One region of the Colwellia sp. MB3u-4 genome, then DNA from elsewhere that is predicted to be linked to it. Evidence: predicted binding sites of a transcription regulator. Region 1 holds the regulator's gene; each other region holds the start of a gene.

Region 1 (5,574 bases):
AAGCCCGGTGAAACCATACCCGCAGATTGCGAAATAATAACCGGCACTAGCCAAATCAATGAAGCCATGCTCTCTGGTGAGCAACTGCCGTTGCATAAAACAACGCTAGATAATCTTTATGCCGGTACCATAAATGGTGATGGTAATTTAACAGCAAAAGTTAGCCACAGTAACCAAGAATCATTTTTAAGCCAATTAATTCGCTTAAGTGAAAGTGCCCAAAGTCATAAACCTAAATTGGCGCAATTGTCCGATAAAATTGCCCAATATTTTGTTGCTCTTATCCTAGTTGTTGCCATTGCTACCGCAATATATTGGTCTCAACATCAACCCGCAGAAGCGTTTTGGATCACCTTATCTGTTTTAGTGGTAACTTGTCCCTGTGCTCTGTCATTAGCAACACCTACGGCATTAACCTGTGCAACCACTCGCCTTAACCGTGAAGGGATCATGATTAAATCAGCACATGTGCTAGAAACTATGCCTGAAATTGAGGTGATGGCTTTTGATAAAACCGGCACCTTAACGACGGGTGAATTTACCATTACAGCAGTCAAAACTTATGGCGCATTTGCAGATAAAAACACTCCAGATGGGCAACAACAAGTGTTGGCTATTGCGGCGGCGTTAGAAGCACACTCTGCTCACCCCCTAGCAAAAGCCTTTAGCCAGTTTCGTGATTTTAGCCAAACAGCAACTCAAGTGGTGGTTGCGCCAGGTGCTGGTATTTCTGGTGAGGTTAATAATCAGCATTACAGAATTGGTAAAAACTCATGGCTGCTCAGTAATAATGACAACAGTGCGCACAGTGCGCAGTGCGTATTAATGCAAGATGATAACTTAGTTGCTGAATTTTATTTACATGATGGTCTGCGTGAAGATGCTAAGGCATTAATTGATTTTTTACATCATGAAAACATTAAAACTGTCATGTTATCGGGTGATCATCAACAAGGCTGTGATAAATTACAAGCAAAGCTGCACCTTAATAGCGTACAAGCAGATTTGTCTGCACAAGACAAAGTCAACGCGATTAAACTACAGCAAGCCTCGCATGCTGTAGCTATGATAGGTGATGGCGTAAACGATACCCCAGTATTGGGCGCGGCGCATTTGTCCATTGCCATGGGCAGTGGCACTGATATTGCTAAAAGTGGTGCGGATGTGATATTACTGAACAATAAACTCAAAGGTGTGCAAACACTGCGACAGGTATCGTTAAATACTGCGCGAATTATAAAGCAAAATTACCTTTGGGCTTTTAGTTATAATGCCATTGTATTGCCATTAGCGGTTATGGGCTATATAGCGCCATATATGGCAGTCATTGGCATGTCGGCCAGTTCAATACTAGTGGTAAGTAATTCTTTAAGGTTATTAAAAAAATGAGTGTGATATACGTATTAATTCCCATTGCTATTTTACTTACCGCTATTGGTATTTATCTCTTTTTTTGGGCGGTAAAAACTGAGCAATTTGATGATTTAGAAAAGCAAGGCATGAGCATTTTATTTGAAGATGATCATGATAAAAAAAGCATTCATCAAAACAATAATGCTACGCCAATAACAACACAGATAGACAAAAAAAATACCTCACCAGAGCAAGCAGACGCACAGGTCAAAAAATAGTTTATGAGCCTTGATTTTTTCTCCGCATTTATCATCGGATTATTAGGCTCAGGCCATTGTATAGTGATGTGTGGTGGTATTAGCACCATGCTGACGACGGCGATTTCTGATACCTCTCGTCATAAAAAACACGCCATTATATTGGCCTATAACTTTGGTCGTATCGCCTCTTATAGTCTTATTGGCGCTCTTGTCGCATTCACCAGTTCAATGGCGACCAAAAATATCGGATTACCTGTTTCGTTGTTAAAAACTATTGCGGGTGTTTTTCTTATCTTATTAGGTTTGTATTTAGGCCAGTGGTTTATGTGGTTAAGCCGCGTCGAACATTTAGGTAAAAATATTTGGCGCTACATAGCACCACAGACTAAAAAATTTATTCCCATTAAAAACGTACAAAGTGCTTTCGCTTTAGGCGCACTATGGGGCTGGTTACCTTGTGGCTTGGTATATTCTACACTAACTTGGGCATTGGCTAGTGCCGATGCCCTTGATGGTGCCTTGATCATGTTTTTCTTTGGACTAGGCACCTTGCCTGCCTTACTTTCAGTATCACTAGGCACCATAAGTATTAAATCATTATTGAGTCATACACTATTTAGAAAGATAGCAGCCAGCTTAGTGATTTCATACGGCATCTATACTATACTTATTTTATATATATAACGTACCTGATATGGACATTATATATAAAAAGTCATGGAAAAAATCATGCGTACATCATGAAAAATTTTAAAGGATATTATGAGTTATAAATCATGCACTATTCATCAACATATTCACTGCCAAAACTGTAGTCTTAGTGAATTATGCTTACCCTTTTCTCTCAATGATAAAGAGTTAGAAACGTTAGATAATATTATCGACCGTAAGCTGCCGATCCATAAAGGTGAGCAAATATTTAACGACGGTCAACCCATGCATGCGCTATACGCCATACGTTCGGGCACATTTAAAACCTACACCATTAGTAAACACGGTGAAGAACAAATTACTGGTTTTCATTTAGCGGGTGATTTGCTTGGCTTTGATGCTATTGCCAATGCTCAACATCCAAGTTTCGCTAAAGCACTAGAAACCTCAATGGTTTGTGAGATCCCTTACAATACGCTCGATAATTTATCGAACAGCATGCCAAAATTAAAAAAACAAATTTTACGTATGATGAGTACTGAGATCCGTGAAGATCAAGAAATGCTAACATTACTTAATCGTAAAAATGCCGAGCAACGACTAGCAACATTTATCAGTACCTTAAGTATTCGTTACCATGCCCGTGGTTTATCTCCATCTGAGTTTCGTTTATCTATGACCCGCAGTGATATTGGTAACTATATTGGTTTAACGGTTGAAACCATCAGCCGTTTGCTTAACCGCTTTCATAAAAATGGTTTAATTGCCGTTGATGGTAAACTCATTACTATTTTAAGTTTTGACAAATTAAACGCATGCGCCGCACTTTAATGTCACGCTAACACCTGCTTTTCTACATTGCCTTATTAAGGTATTTCACGCTATGCTTAGCGTGAAATATTATTTATCACCGATAGCATAATAATTTGATTTAAGACAACTATTATTGCCTCAAAGTAGACTATTGTTATAACACTAGTAGACAATTGATAAAGGAATTAGCCATGGAAAAGTATCAAAAAATACTCGCGATTGTTGACCCAACAACAGAAGAGCAGAAAGCGGTAAATCGAGCGATAGAATTAGCGCGTAAAACAGGCGCTAGCATTACCGCATTTTTGACCATCTATGATTTTTCTTATGAAATGACCACCATGCTGTCAAGTGATGAGCGTGAAGCCATGCGCCAATCAGTTATTAATGATCGCACTCAATGGCTAGAGTCTTTACTCGCTGATCTTGATTTAAGCGGAATTTCTATCGATTGTCGGGTTATATGGCATAACCGTCCCTTTGAGCAAATTATTGCTCAAGTACTCGATAATGGTTATGACATTGTCATTAAAGGGACTCATCAACACGACAAATTCAAATCTGTGATATTTACGCCTACCGATTGGCATATTCTGCGCAAATGTCCTTGCCCTGTTTTACTCGTGAAAGAGCATTTGTGGCCTGATAACGGTAATATTCTTGCGGCGTTAAACATTGGTAGTGAAGAGGAAGAACATAAAGCACTTAATAACAAAATCACTGCAGAAGCTAAACAGCTGACCCAAGTCATGAAAGCTAATTTACACCTAGTTAACTCATTCCCGGGGACGCCAGTAAATATCGCCATAGAAATCCCAGAGTTTAATGCCAGTGATTATAATCGCTCGATGTTAAAACATCATCAAAAAGCGATGTTAGCACATGCAACTGCCTTTAATATTGCGCCAGAAAACACCCATATTAAAGAGGGTTTACCGGAAGATATCATTCAAAGCATAGCGGCTGAATTAGATGCAGAATTAGTCATTCTTGGTACTATTGGCCGTACCGGTTTATCGGCAGCGCTAATTGGTAACACCGCAGAGCATGTTATTGATAGGCTAAATTGTGATGTATTAGCATTAAAACCCGATGGTTACATTTCACCACTTGATGTAGATTAATATCAGCTAACATCACTAGCATCACTAGCATCACTAGCATAAAGTTGAATTGGGTCATTAAACGCCTAGTTCAACTTTTCTTGTTTAATAACTTAAACTAGATTATGCGCTGAAGTTTTAACAGCCTTTAGCCAAAAGTATATGACGATATGTCCTTAAGGTAAATAATGAAAAAAGGTTACCTTTGACAGCATAAAAATAAGGTTATCAATAAGTTAGAGGTGATTACTTTTGCTGATAAAAAACTGAAGAAGTACTACTTTTTCAAAGCAATTCAAGCGAAAATTTTTTAACCGACATGATATTTGAATTTATTTATAAATCTATTTTTATACCTAAATTAGGAATAGCACATTTACATAGCGCTTATTTATTATATAGCGCGAAGTAATGTCGATTATGGCGGATCATATCAGTTAATTCCAACACATAATCTATGCCACGTTCAGAATAACGCATTAATCCTGTTGCAAGAATTTCTGGCGCTAGCGGTTGGTTTTGATCGCGTAATTGGCCTCTAATCGATCTAAATACCGTATAGGCACCGTTAGTATTAATATTGTGCAAATAACGTGCGACACCTAAACTAATAGAGCTATAAGCGGCGACTTCATGCTTAGCGCCGGTATTACGGCTACCTGGCACCATGCCGCAACCTTCCCTATAACACCACACACCAAAAAAGTTTAAGCCTATTCGAGCAAAACGAGAGGTTCCCCAAGCAGATTCATTGGCCGCTTGCACTAAAACAAGGGCTAATGGAATAATGTCAATTTTAAGCTGTAATTCATATAATTGTCTTAACAAAGAAAACTTTTCACTGACTTTATATTTTTTGCTCAAACTGCTTACTAACGTGTGTTCTTCCGCACTAAAGGGCTGTTCTAAGCTTAATTGCGCAATTAAGCGCGCCACTTCAGCACGCAAGATCAGTATTTTTTTATTTTCAGCCTGTACTGCGGGTTTAATAAAAGCAAAAAAACGACGTTTCTTCTCTTTTACATCACGAATTTTAGCAAAGTCGGGTAAAGTGACCGTGTGTAACGGTTGCTCAACTATTTTAATGACCTTCTTAACCGCTTTCGGTGCTACCGGCACTGGCTCTTCAGTCGGCGTACTTTCAGGCAAAGGTAAGAAGGTAAAGGGTGCGATTAAACCCACACTCAGCAAAACTAAAAAAATAAAACCTAAAAGGTTTTGCTTATTAAATATCGTCAAGCTAATAGCTCCTTATAGCATTATTTTTAGTCTAATTTACTGAAAAAATGCGGTAAATCAGGCCGAAAAGGTGTCATTTATGGTCTTGGTTTGATCAGCGGCTATTTCCATCTGTAAACCAAATATTTCTCGGTATAAAATTCCCTTTACGTTAT
Region 2 (5,574 bases), on a different contig from region 1:
AAAATCTTCTTTGTTCGCCAGCTTACTGGGCACACTACCATCAGATGTGGGCAACCTTTCTATGCCCTCAAGCTGGAAAATTGCTACCGTTAAACAGGAAACGCCCGCGTTAGACCGCTCAGCTCTAGACTATGTTATGGATGGAGATGTTGAATATCGTGAGCTAGAGGCGAAATTAGAACAAGCGCGCGAAGACGACAATGGCACGCTTGAAGCCACTATTATCAACCAAATTGACGCGGTCAATGGCTACAGTTTACCGGCACGAGCGGGAGAATTATTACACGGTTTAGGTTTTGTACAAGAGCAACTAGTTAACCCAGTTAAATCATTTTCTGGTGGTTGGAGAATGCGCTTAAACTTAGCTCAAGCCTTGATCAGCCGTGCCGATTTATTATTACTGGATGAACCCACCAACCATTTAGATTTAGATGCCGTGATTTGGCTGCAACGTTGGTTAAAAAGATTCACCGGTACTTTAGTGCTGATCTCACATGATCGTGATTTTCTTGATGATGTGATTGGCCAAATTTTGCATATTGAGCATCAAACCGCGAAATTATATTCGGGCAATTATAGTGCTTTTGAGCGCCAACGTGCCGAACACCTTGCACAGCAAGATGCGCAATATCAGAAACAACAAAAAGAAGTTGCTCACTTAACCTCTTTTGTTGACCGCTTTCGCGCTAAAGCCAGTAAAGCAAAACAAGCACAAAGTCGTTTAAAACGACTGCAAAAATTACCTGATTTGGCGCCAGCACATGTAGACAGTCAATTTACTTTCAGCTTTGAGCATCCCGAAACCCTGCCTTATCCGTTACTGGCACTAAAAGAGAGCCAATGTGGCTATAGTGAACAAGCCATTATTTTAGAAGATGTTGCCATGACCCTAGTACCCGGAAGTCGCATTGGCTTACTCGGGCGCAACGGTGCGGGTAAATCAACATTAATAAAATCACTGGCGGGAGATTTAGCCCTACTAAAAGGTGAGCGTTATTGTGCGCAAGATTTAAAAGTGGGCTATTTTTCACAGCACCAACTTGAGCAACTCCACTTATCCAGTAGTGCCATTGAGCATATTACACGGGCAAAGGCCGATATAACCGAATTACAAGCACGGTCATTTCTAGGCCGCTTTGGCTTTAGTGGTGACCAAGCACTAGATAAAGTCGGCACTATGTCTGGTGGCGAAAAAGCGCGCTTAGTATTAGCGCTTATTGTCCTAGAAAAACCACAACTGCTACTGTTAGATGAGCCAACCAACCATCTTGATTTAGAAATGCGTCAAGCATTGGTGTTAGCTCTGCAAGACTTTGAGGGCGCAATCATTCTTATTGCCCATGACCGATATTTATTAGAGTCGTGTGTCGATGAATTTTACTTAGTGGCTAACGGCCACGTGACTGACTTTGATGGTGACATTGACGACTATCAACAATGGTTAAATGACGATAAAAAGCAAAGCGTTAAAGCAAATAAAATCGTTAGCGAGCCACAAGTTGATAAAAAACAACAACGCAAAGAACAAGCCGAATTACGTAAAAAAGCCTCACCACTGCGCAAACAAGCAGATAAATTTGAAAAGCTAGTACAAAAAAGCCAAGACGAGTTAACGGAAGTTGAAGCTAAGTTAGCAGACAGTGACATTTATCAAGCTGAGCATAAAGCCAAACTAACCGAACTACTGAAACGCCAAGCAAAGCTGACACAAGACTTAGAAGCCAATGAAATACAATGGCTTGACCTTGAAGAGCAAATTGAAGAGATAATGTCGCAAGCATTATAAATTTATTGCTACACTTAACACATTATGAATTACACATTACAGCAACATACTTTGTCATTGCGTTTAATGGCGACAACACCAGACTATAGGACATTAAAATGAAAAAATTGACCTTACTCGTACTTAGTATTGCCCTATTTGCTCAGAACTTTGCATACAGCGCAGATTTAGATTTAGGCATATACGATCTTAATCGTGGTGAGTTTAACGCCGCAATAGCTCAATTTGAGCCTTTAGTAGCAGAAGGATATGCACCTGCTCAATATCAAATGGGCTTAGTTTATTTAAATGGTTACGGCGTGATGAAAAATCCAACAAAAGCAGTGGAATTATTTCATTTGGCGGCGTCACAAAATTATTCAGATGCTTTGTTTGACCTTTCTTTGTTATATAGTGAGGGTGAAGTCGTTAAAAAAGATCTAAACACCGCTTATACCTTAATGGAAAAAGCGGCAAAAAAAGGCTTACCTCGCGCACAATTTAACTTAGGGGTGATGATTTATAATGGCAGCGGTGTACCACAAGATTATTTACAAGCATCGCGCTGGTATCAAAAGGCTGCTGATCAAAACTATGCACTAGCGCAATTTAACCTCGCCTTAATGTATTTTGACGGCAAAGGGGTCGCTAAAAGTACAGAGATGTCGTATATCTGGAATATTATTGCCGCTAGAAATGGCTATCGTATAGCAGAAAAAAGTCGCGATATGGACGAGCATAAGTTAACGGTAGAAGAAATTAAAATCAGCCGTGAAAAAGCCGATACTCTTCAGCGCAACATAATACAACAAAGAGAGCTGAAATTAAGGCAAGCGCTAATAGAGCAAAACCGTTAGGCGAAAAAATTCGTCTGTATTAGCCAGTTAACAATAACCTATTGTTGACCGGCTGCAATAAAAAAATAAACCCGCAACAAACGTTAGCGGGTTTATTTTTGCCTTTCAGTCAGTTATTTATCTAACGGTCTATTTGATGATAAAAATAAGTAACCTCAGCGATAGAAAGGTTAAGCTCTAACCTGCTTGTTTCTTACTATTCATAAAAAACCATACCTAAAATCAATACCTGAAGTCCGTACCTAAAATCAATACCTAAAATCGATACCTAAAGTCAATGCTAGCCTCCATTTCCAGCCATCATATTCACAGCATACAATGGCAATGAATGTGATCTAAATCAATAAGTAGTACTGAGTTATTATTTACAATAGTTATCTAATATTTTTACTATTTTGATGTTTTTTGGAGTCAGTTATGAACGTTTTAAATATGCTAATCAACGACCCTGTTGTGCTTTATTCTTTTATTGGCTTAGCGGTTTTACTGGGTATATGTGGCTTTTATGTCTATTATTTTTTAAAGCATATTAGTGAAGATGAAAAGTAAATCTAGCAAGAGTACAGTCAAGGTATATAGATTCAACATATAACAAGATCAATGCTATCGGCTCAGCCTTGGTTTTTTACTCTGCGCTAAGCTTAATAAGCTTGTACATTGATGGCTAAACATTGGGCATCCACAGTGTTTTAACGTACAATAATTTTTTGCATTACACACTATTACCACGTTATGTTTACCAAAAGTTCTTTCAGCCCTGCTTGGTGGCTTAAAAACCCTCACTGCCAAACCATTGCCGCTAAGTTTTTTAGGCGTGGTCACACCATTAACACCACAAATGAGACGTTAGAGTTACCCGATGGTGACTTTGTAGATTTGGCGTGGACCGAAAAAGTTAGCCCTTCGTGCTCTCGGCCCATTGTCGCCGTATTACATGGCTTAGAAGGTTCAAAAAACAGTCATTATGCTAAAGGCATGTTATCTGCAATTAAAGCGCAAGGTTGGATAGGTGTTTTAATGCATTTTCGCGGTTGCAGTGGCCGACCCAATCGTATGGCAAAGTCTTATCATAGTGGTCAAACTTGTGATGTTGACTACTTTAGTCAATATCTTGCTGATACTTATCCTACCGCAAAAAAAGCGATTATAGGCTTTTCATTGGGGGGGAATGTATTAACCAAATATTTGGCAGAACAAAAACAAAATATCTATCAAGCCGCCGGTGTAATTTGTGCTCCACTTGACCTATCAAGTTGCTGCGACAGAATTAATCAAGGCTTTTCGCGCGTTTATCAAAAGTACCTAGTTGATATGCTTAGAGCCAGCACCATTGAAAAAATAAATGCAGATTTACTCAATAATATAGACAGAAACCATTTAGACAAGGTTCGCTCTATTCGAGAGTTTGATCAAATGATCACCGCCCCAGTTAATGGCTTTCGCGATGCCAATCACTATTATCAACAAGCAAGCGGTCGAGATGTACTTCAACAGATAACCACACCATGCTTAATCATTCACGCGAGCGATGACCCCTTTTTATGCCATGAAAACACCACCGCTATTGGTGTTCTACCAGAGCAATTAACCTTTGAAATTAGTGCTCATGGTGGCCATGTTGGCTTCATTACCGGTAAAAATCCACTTAAGCCACAATTTTGGCTTGAGCAGCGTATACCTGAATTTTTCACGAGATATTTATGATCATTCCATTAGAACAATTATCAACCGAGACTTTAAACGCCATTATTGAGAACTTTGTCCTTCGAGAAGGTACTGAGTATGGTAGTGAAGATGTATCACTCAGTGATAAAATCACCCAAGTGCGTCAGCAATTAACCCAAGGCTCTGCCCTATTAGTCTACTCAGAACTACATGAGACAGTTAATATTTTACCGACAGATCAATTGGTTGAAGACAGTGACGAAAGCGCTTAAAACAAAATGTACCTACATTTTATTGCAATGAAAAAGGCACTGATTAAGTGCCTTTGATAAAGAGTAATGCTGTGTCAACTTAACGAATGTTGCACTTAGCCAAGTGTAGACTTAACGAACTTTAAACTTAACGACCTTTAAACTTAACGACCTTTAATTTAACGAGTAAAGGTAACTGAAAAACTTACCGGCACGACATAATCAATACTCGGTAGAGATGCTAACTCTTTAAGTTTATTAATGCCCGCAACGACACTAAAAGCATCCGCTTTAATAAAAAATGGCTTTATCGTGTTGACCAATATTTTATCTGCGCTTAGCTTAACAACACTAACATCAATAGTGACTATTTGTTGTAGGCCATGAAAATCAAGTGTTCCGCTAAGACTGAGTTGTTGATTTTGGCCAGTTTTTAAAGAGTTAATTAATTCTTTATCCAGCTGAGTCGTAAAATTTGCTGAGCTATATTTGTCAGTTTCAAAAAGGAACTTTTTCATTCGCTCATCGCGGATGGCAATATTGGTATTTACGCTAGCTAGGTCAACACTAATAGTCACCTGTGCTTTTGCGTCAATATCGCCTTCAAGTTTTGCAAAACTGTGATTTTCCGCAATAGCCGATTTCTTCACCGAAGTAAAACTAAGTAGTGAACTTGAATTGTCGAGTTTCCATGTAGCTAAAGCAGGTAAACTGATTGTAGCCACAAGTAGGGTAATTAACATTAAAGCTGTTTGGCGCATTCTGTTCTCCATCTGTGTCAGGCTTTCGCCTTGACCTTTATGCCTAAAAAGCAAATAAGTATATTAACTTTTTGCTTAGGCTCTTATTGATTGTTAGCGTGTTGTTCTGTGCGGCTTAATAATATCATGCCAAGGGATCTCTTTATTCCCTAAAGATAAAAAATCAGGCTGCATCAAAGTTTTACGTTGGTTATAAGTTAATGGCTTAAATTCACTGTCGATAATACTGCCACCCGCTTGTTCAATTATACAATGGCTAGCGCCAGTGTCCCACT
Region 3 (5,574 bases), on a different contig from region 1:
TCTTCAAAAGCATTATGTAAAGCAATAACGCCCAAGTATAAAAATAATAATATCAGCTCAGATGTCAGTCGGGCATCCCAAATCCACCACGTACCCCACATAGGCTTGCCCCAGGCCGCACCGGTAATGAGGGCGATAAAAGTAAAAGTCGCGCCGATAGGTGCCATGGCAGCCGCTGTGGCATCAGCAAGTCTTAATTGCCACACTAAGCTAGATAACGCCGCAATGGCCATGCCTAAGTATATACCCATAGACAACATCGCCGCAGGTACATGTAAATAGAAAATTCTAAAGGTATCACCTTGTTGATAATCAGCAGGGGCAAATAGTAAGGCCCAAGTAATACCAATAGCTAAAAAAACAAAGGCTAGGCGCGCGCACCAAGGTAATATTTTACCCGCAAAATGATAGCTAATCTCAGGATTTGCGTAAGGGTGAAGCCACTTCCACATCATATTAATTTGTACTCACTTTCAGCGCTGCACTTACAGCAAATGGGGCCAAGGTTAACGAGGCAAAAAATATTGCCGCGATTATAGCAAGTTGTCCGTTATAAGGTAAGTTCATTGCCGCAGTATCGATTGCGCTAGTGGCAAAAATAAGTACGGGAATGTACAGCGGCAGTACCAACAAGCTGAGTAATACCCCACCTTTTTTAATGCCAACGGTTAAAGCAACGCCAATAGCGCCAAGCAAGCTCAATACCGGCGTGCCCAGCAATAGTGTTAGCATGAGCGCACCATAACTGTGCTCATTTAAATGCAGTAATACCGCGAGCAGTGGCGCAATAAGTATTAATGGTAAGCCAGTAAGCAACCAATGTGCAACAATTTTAGCCAGCACTAATATAAATATTGGCTGCGGACTTAATAGCATTTGTTCTAGTGAGCCGTCTGCGTAATCAGACTTAAATAATCTGTCCAGTGATAGCAAAGTGGCGAGTAAAGCCGCAACCCAAATAATGCCTGGGGCAATGCGTGATAACGTTGTACTTTCTGGGCCAACGCCTAACGGAAATAGCGTGACGACAATAACAAAGAACAATAAAGGATTAATAATGTCGTCGCGATGACGAAAAGCGATCATCAGATCTCTTTTAACAATTAAGCCAAAGGCCGCGCGGTAAGAAACTTGTGTCATAAATGATGACCCTAATAAAAACGATAAGCTAAAGTGACTTTCTTTACTCGCTCTGCGGGTAAAGAGAGATCTTGATGAGTGGTTAATATCACACAGCCACCGTTGTCAGCATGTTGTAAAAATAATTGTTCTAATTTTTCCACGCCTAACTTATCAATAGCGGTGAAGGGTTCATCTAAAATCCAAATTTTAGCTTGGCTTTGCCATAAGCGAGCTAAAGATATTCGACGGTGCTGTCCTGCACTTAAGTGAGCAGCTAGCGCATCCTCAAAGCCAAGTAAGTTAACTTCTGCTAATGTCGCCTCGGCTGTTTCAGTATTTAGGCCATGTAAAGCCAGATTAAACTCGAGATTTTCTTGTGCGGTCATCTCGTCTTTAACACCGGGTAAGTGACCTAAATAAAGTAAATCTTGATGGAATGCTTCACGGTGTTGCGTAATACTTTCATCTTGAAAATAAACCGTACCTTCATAGGGTTGAGAAAGCCCAGAAAGAATACGCAACAAACTGGTTTTTCCAGCACCATTTGGCCCTTCAACTTGCACAATATCGCCTGCGGTAATGTTAATATCAAGCGTTTCAAACAACAGGCGGTCGCCACGTATACAAGCTAATTTACTAGCACTTAGTAAGCTATTGGTGTTCGGCGTAAATACTGTGTTTTCGCTGTGTAATCTGGACAAACTTTTTCACTTAATTGTTACGTGTAGGCATGGGGTCATGGCACTATTGAGATGATAATAACCTAATTAACCGACTAGCTTTTGATTTATGTCATTAGGTTGTAATGCGTGTTTCAGGTTTTATTATAATTGCTGCAAACACATTGCAGGCTACTATATCGTTCAATAAAGCTGAGTAACAGTTTTTCCGCACCGCTTTGTTAATAAGGCTATTTAATTTTTAATAAGTGATCAATTTATTGCTCCAATTCGTATAATAGCGGATACAATACATAGCACATTATCATCAGCACGGATAATTCCTTTGCTGAGATAATTACGATAATATGTCGGCAGAAATAGCCTTAAGAAGGAAGCTCATGAAAAATTTATTGTTGATTAGCATTATTGCTTTAACAAGCTTTACCGTTAAAGCGCAGGCCGAAGTCGATATCACTAAAAACATTAACATCGACCCTTCAGCACAATGTTTAGCATTTATGCAACACAGTGAAAAAAAATTGCATGCTAAAGAATTGCTTGATCTTTGTCAGTTAACGGCGGGTAAGGCAATGTTAATTGTCAATACGGCTAGTCATTGTGGTTTTACTCCACAATTTACAGCGCTCGAAGCTTTGCATAAAGAATACCAAGAGCAAGGATTAGTGGTTATTGGCTTTCCTTCAGATGACTTTTTTCAAGAAGAAGATGACGAAAAAGATACCGCTGATATCTGTTTTGTAAACTATGGCGTAACTTTTACTATGTTATCGCCTGTGCATGTATATGGCAGTGAGGCCCATCCTATTTTTAAAGCATTAGCGGAAAAAACCACTGCACCTAAATGGAATTTTTATAAGTATTTAGTTAGTGCGGATGGTAAAACGGTTAAGCACTTCAACAGCCGCGTAAAGCCTGATTCAGACATTTTTATCAATGCCATTAACGAAATATTATAGAGAGAATTATGTCAAGATATGCAGGCCAAAGTAAAAAAATTCATGATTGCACGACAAAAACGGGCGTATTATTAACTAATTTAGGCACACCCGATAGCCCAACACCAAAGGCACTTAGGCGTTATTTGGGCGAGTTTTTATCTGATCCACGAGTAGTGGAAATTCCTCGCTTGATTTGGTTTGTGATTTTACATGGCATTATTCTTCGAGTGCGGCCAAAGAAATCAGCTAAGTTATATGAAACGGTTTGGACTGAGGAAGGTTCGCCTTTGTTAGTGATTAGTAAGCAACAAAAAGCCAAAGTGGAGAAAGTACTCACAGCAAAGTATGGCGATAACGTAATGGTTGATGTGGCTATGCGTTATGGTAATCCATCGATTGGTGATGCTTTAGAAAATTTTCAAAAAAACGGTGTTAACAATATTATTGTTCTCCCTTTGTATCCACAATATGCGGGTCCAACTATAGGGGCAACCTTTGATGCTGTGTTCAATAAAATTAAAAAATGGCGCTGGATCCCCAGTATCCATTTTCAAAGTGGTTATCACGACAAACCTTTATACATTAAAGCATTAGCGGCCAGCATTAATAACTATATAGCTGAACATGGTAAGCCAGATAAGTTAGTTTTTTCTTATCATGGTATGCCAAAGTATTTTTTAGAGCAGGGCGACCCATACTATTGTTTTAGTCATAAAACCACCCGTTTAGTGGTTGAAGAGCTTGGCTTAAGTAAAGATGATTATGTTATGACCTTTCAATCGCGTTTTGGTAAAGCCGAGTGGCTTAAACCTTATACAGATGAAACCTTGGCAAAACTTGCTGAAGATGGCAATAAGCATGTAGCGATTATTAGCCCGGCATTTAGTGCCGACTGTTTAGAAACTTTAGAAGAATTAGTACACGAAAACAAAGACGTATTTATTGATGCGGGAGGTGAAAAATATCATTATATTCCCGCACTAAATGATGATGATGCCCACATTGACGTTATGCTTGAATTAATAGAACCACATATTAATTAAGTACTCTGCTTCAAAGGCTATAGATAACAAGCCTTATCTTGCTAGCATCATATGGCTTGGTTATTGCTCAGCTAGGCAGCTGTGCTTAAGTAGTTTTTTCTATTGAACTTAACTATTGAATTTAGCTATTGAACTTAAATAGTTGTCGTTTACTTTTCGGCAATTATTTAAATTCTTGTTTATCTTCGTCATTAAAATAAATAATCGATTATTCTGAGGTGGCTTAAGCCGTCTATGCTCGCGTTATCTCCAATCCCAATAATTAATTAATATCGCTGGTCAATATGCGCTTGCATTATTCTACTCGCTTGCACCCATTTCATTATGTTATTACTTAGCTGTGCTGGTTAAAATACACTACGGCTGTTGTGCTCTCAATAACACACGTTAGCTATTGCTAAATCCATCGGCAAGGATTTACTCATGCTGTGAAGCGATCTGTGAAGCGATCTGTGAAGTGATCTGTGAAGCGATCTGTAAAGCGATCTATGAAGCCATGGATAGCGAGTAACGGCCATGTAAGAATTAATCGTGTATCTTGCCTACATAGATGTAGGGACTTATGTTTAGTTTCGAGCAACAACCATGTGCTATTGACTATATCTGCTCATTTATAAGTGCTGATTTACTTATTTCAATGGCCAGAGCTCGTCAGGTTATAAGTTGTATTAATTAGGTTTTTCAAGCGATAAAAACAAAAAAACGAAACATAAGTTTCGTTTTTTATTTAAGCACTAGTTAATACTAAAGCTTATTATGCACTGTAGACTAAGATGCAACTACGTTTTCAGCTTCAGGACCTTTTTGGCCTTGTTTTACGCTGAAAGTTACCGATTGACCATCAGTCAATGTACGGAAACCGTCGCCAGAGATTGCACTAAAATGAACAAAAACGTCAGCGCCGTTTTCTTGCTCTATGAAACCAAATCCTTTAGATTCGTTAAAAAATTTTACTTTACCAGTTACTGTATCAGACATACCAACATTTCTCGCAGGTCAAAAATTAAAGTTTAGCCAAAATGGCCATATACGGAGTAAATGCCCTCTATCTAAAATGTAGATAGAGAAAGGTTTCCAGTAACACATATTAAAGCGTCTAGGCTGATCATAGGTCTTTTGACCAATGGAGCTCTCCTTATCCCGAAACGCAAAAACTCAACGCGAATACATATTAACACATTAGAATTAAGGAATCTCTAAATAATACCAAGATTATTTTACTTTTTTAGCCCAAAAAAAAGCCAGCTAAGAGGCTGGCTTTTATGCTTTATTTTGAATCAGTGATTAAATTTCTGCAATTTGGACTTTCTGGTCAACCATTTTGGCCAGGGTAGACTCAGCATCAGCTAACTTTGCTTTTTCTTTATTGATCACAGCTTCGGGTGCTTTGCTAACAAAACTTTCATTGTTTAACTTAGCACGAACACGGTCTGCGTCTTTTGATAACTTATCAATGGCTTTGTCTAAACGAGCTAATTCAGCGTCTTTATCGATTAAACCTGCCATAGGTATTAATATTGATAAGTCACCAACAACGGCGGTGGCAGACGCTGGACCTTTATCGTCGTCAGACAATAAGGTAATGCTCTCTAATTTTGCTAAGGCACTGATAAATTGCTTATTTTCATTCAGACGACGTTGGTCATCAGCATTAACATGTTTCAGTAGTACCGGTAATGGCTTACTTGGCGTGATATCCATTTCACCCCGAATATTACGAATGGCAACGACAAACTGTTTAACCCACTCTAAATCATCAATGGCGGTTTGGTCACATTGGCTTTGGTC

The links. The regulator FNR, encoded in region 1, switches genes on or off when oxygen is low (the NO sensors DNR and NnrR bind a similar motif). The targets are predictions, from matches to a motif close to TTGATCTAGATCAA.
Region 2: a site for FNR is predicted at 2,953-2,966, ahead of H4J61_RS02740 (DUF3149 domain-containing protein). Genes of this name have one in related genera too.
Region 3: a site for FNR is predicted at 1,905-1,918, ahead of ccmA (cytochrome c biogenesis heme-transporting ATPase CcmA). Genes of this name have one in related genera too.

The regions. Positions count from the first base shown of each region.
Region 1 covers NZ_JACGVE010000079.1:602,111-607,684, reverse strand. Annotated here, with positions in the region: gene H4J61_RS12055 (heavy metal translocating P-type ATPase) at 1-1,389, shown strand, start outside; gene ccoS (cbb3-type cytochrome oxidase assembly protein CcoS) at 1,386-1,631, shown strand; gene H4J61_RS12045 (sulfite exporter TauE/SafE family protein) at 1,635-2,297, shown strand; gene fnr (fumarate/nitrate reduction transcriptional regulator Fnr) at 2,376-3,095, shown strand; gene uspE (universal stress protein UspE) at 3,269-4,201, shown strand; gene H4J61_RS12030 (glucosaminidase domain-containing protein) at 4,568-5,419, opposite strand; gene H4J61_RS12025 (hypothetical protein) at 5,477-5,574, opposite strand, start outside.
Region 2 covers NZ_JACGVE010000065.1:26,186-31,759, forward strand. Annotated here, with positions in the region: gene H4J61_RS02730 (ATP-binding cassette domain-containing protein) at 1-1,786, shown strand, start outside; gene H4J61_RS02735 (tetratricopeptide repeat protein) at 1,885-2,622, shown strand; gene H4J61_RS02740 (DUF3149 domain-containing protein) at 3,040-3,171, shown strand; gene H4J61_RS02745 (hydrolase) at 3,355-4,326, shown strand; gene H4J61_RS02750 (YheU family protein) at 4,323-4,559, shown strand; gene H4J61_RS02755 (YceI family protein) at 4,718-5,299, opposite strand; gene cysQ (3'(2'),5'-bisphosphate nucleotidase CysQ) at 5,393-5,574, opposite strand, start outside.
Region 3 covers NZ_JACGVE010000068.1:216,712-222,285, forward strand. Annotated here, with positions in the region: gene H4J61_RS04640 (heme ABC transporter permease) at 1-452, opposite strand, end outside; gene ccmB (heme exporter protein CcmB) at 457-1,140, opposite strand; gene ccmA (cytochrome c biogenesis heme-transporting ATPase CcmA) at 1,152-1,823, opposite strand; gene H4J61_RS04655 (glutathione peroxidase) at 2,183-2,761, shown strand; gene hemH (ferrochelatase) at 2,770-3,786, shown strand; gene H4J61_RS04665 (cold-shock protein) at 4,555-4,764, opposite strand; gene H4J61_RS04670 (valine--tRNA ligase) at 5,071-5,574, opposite strand, start outside.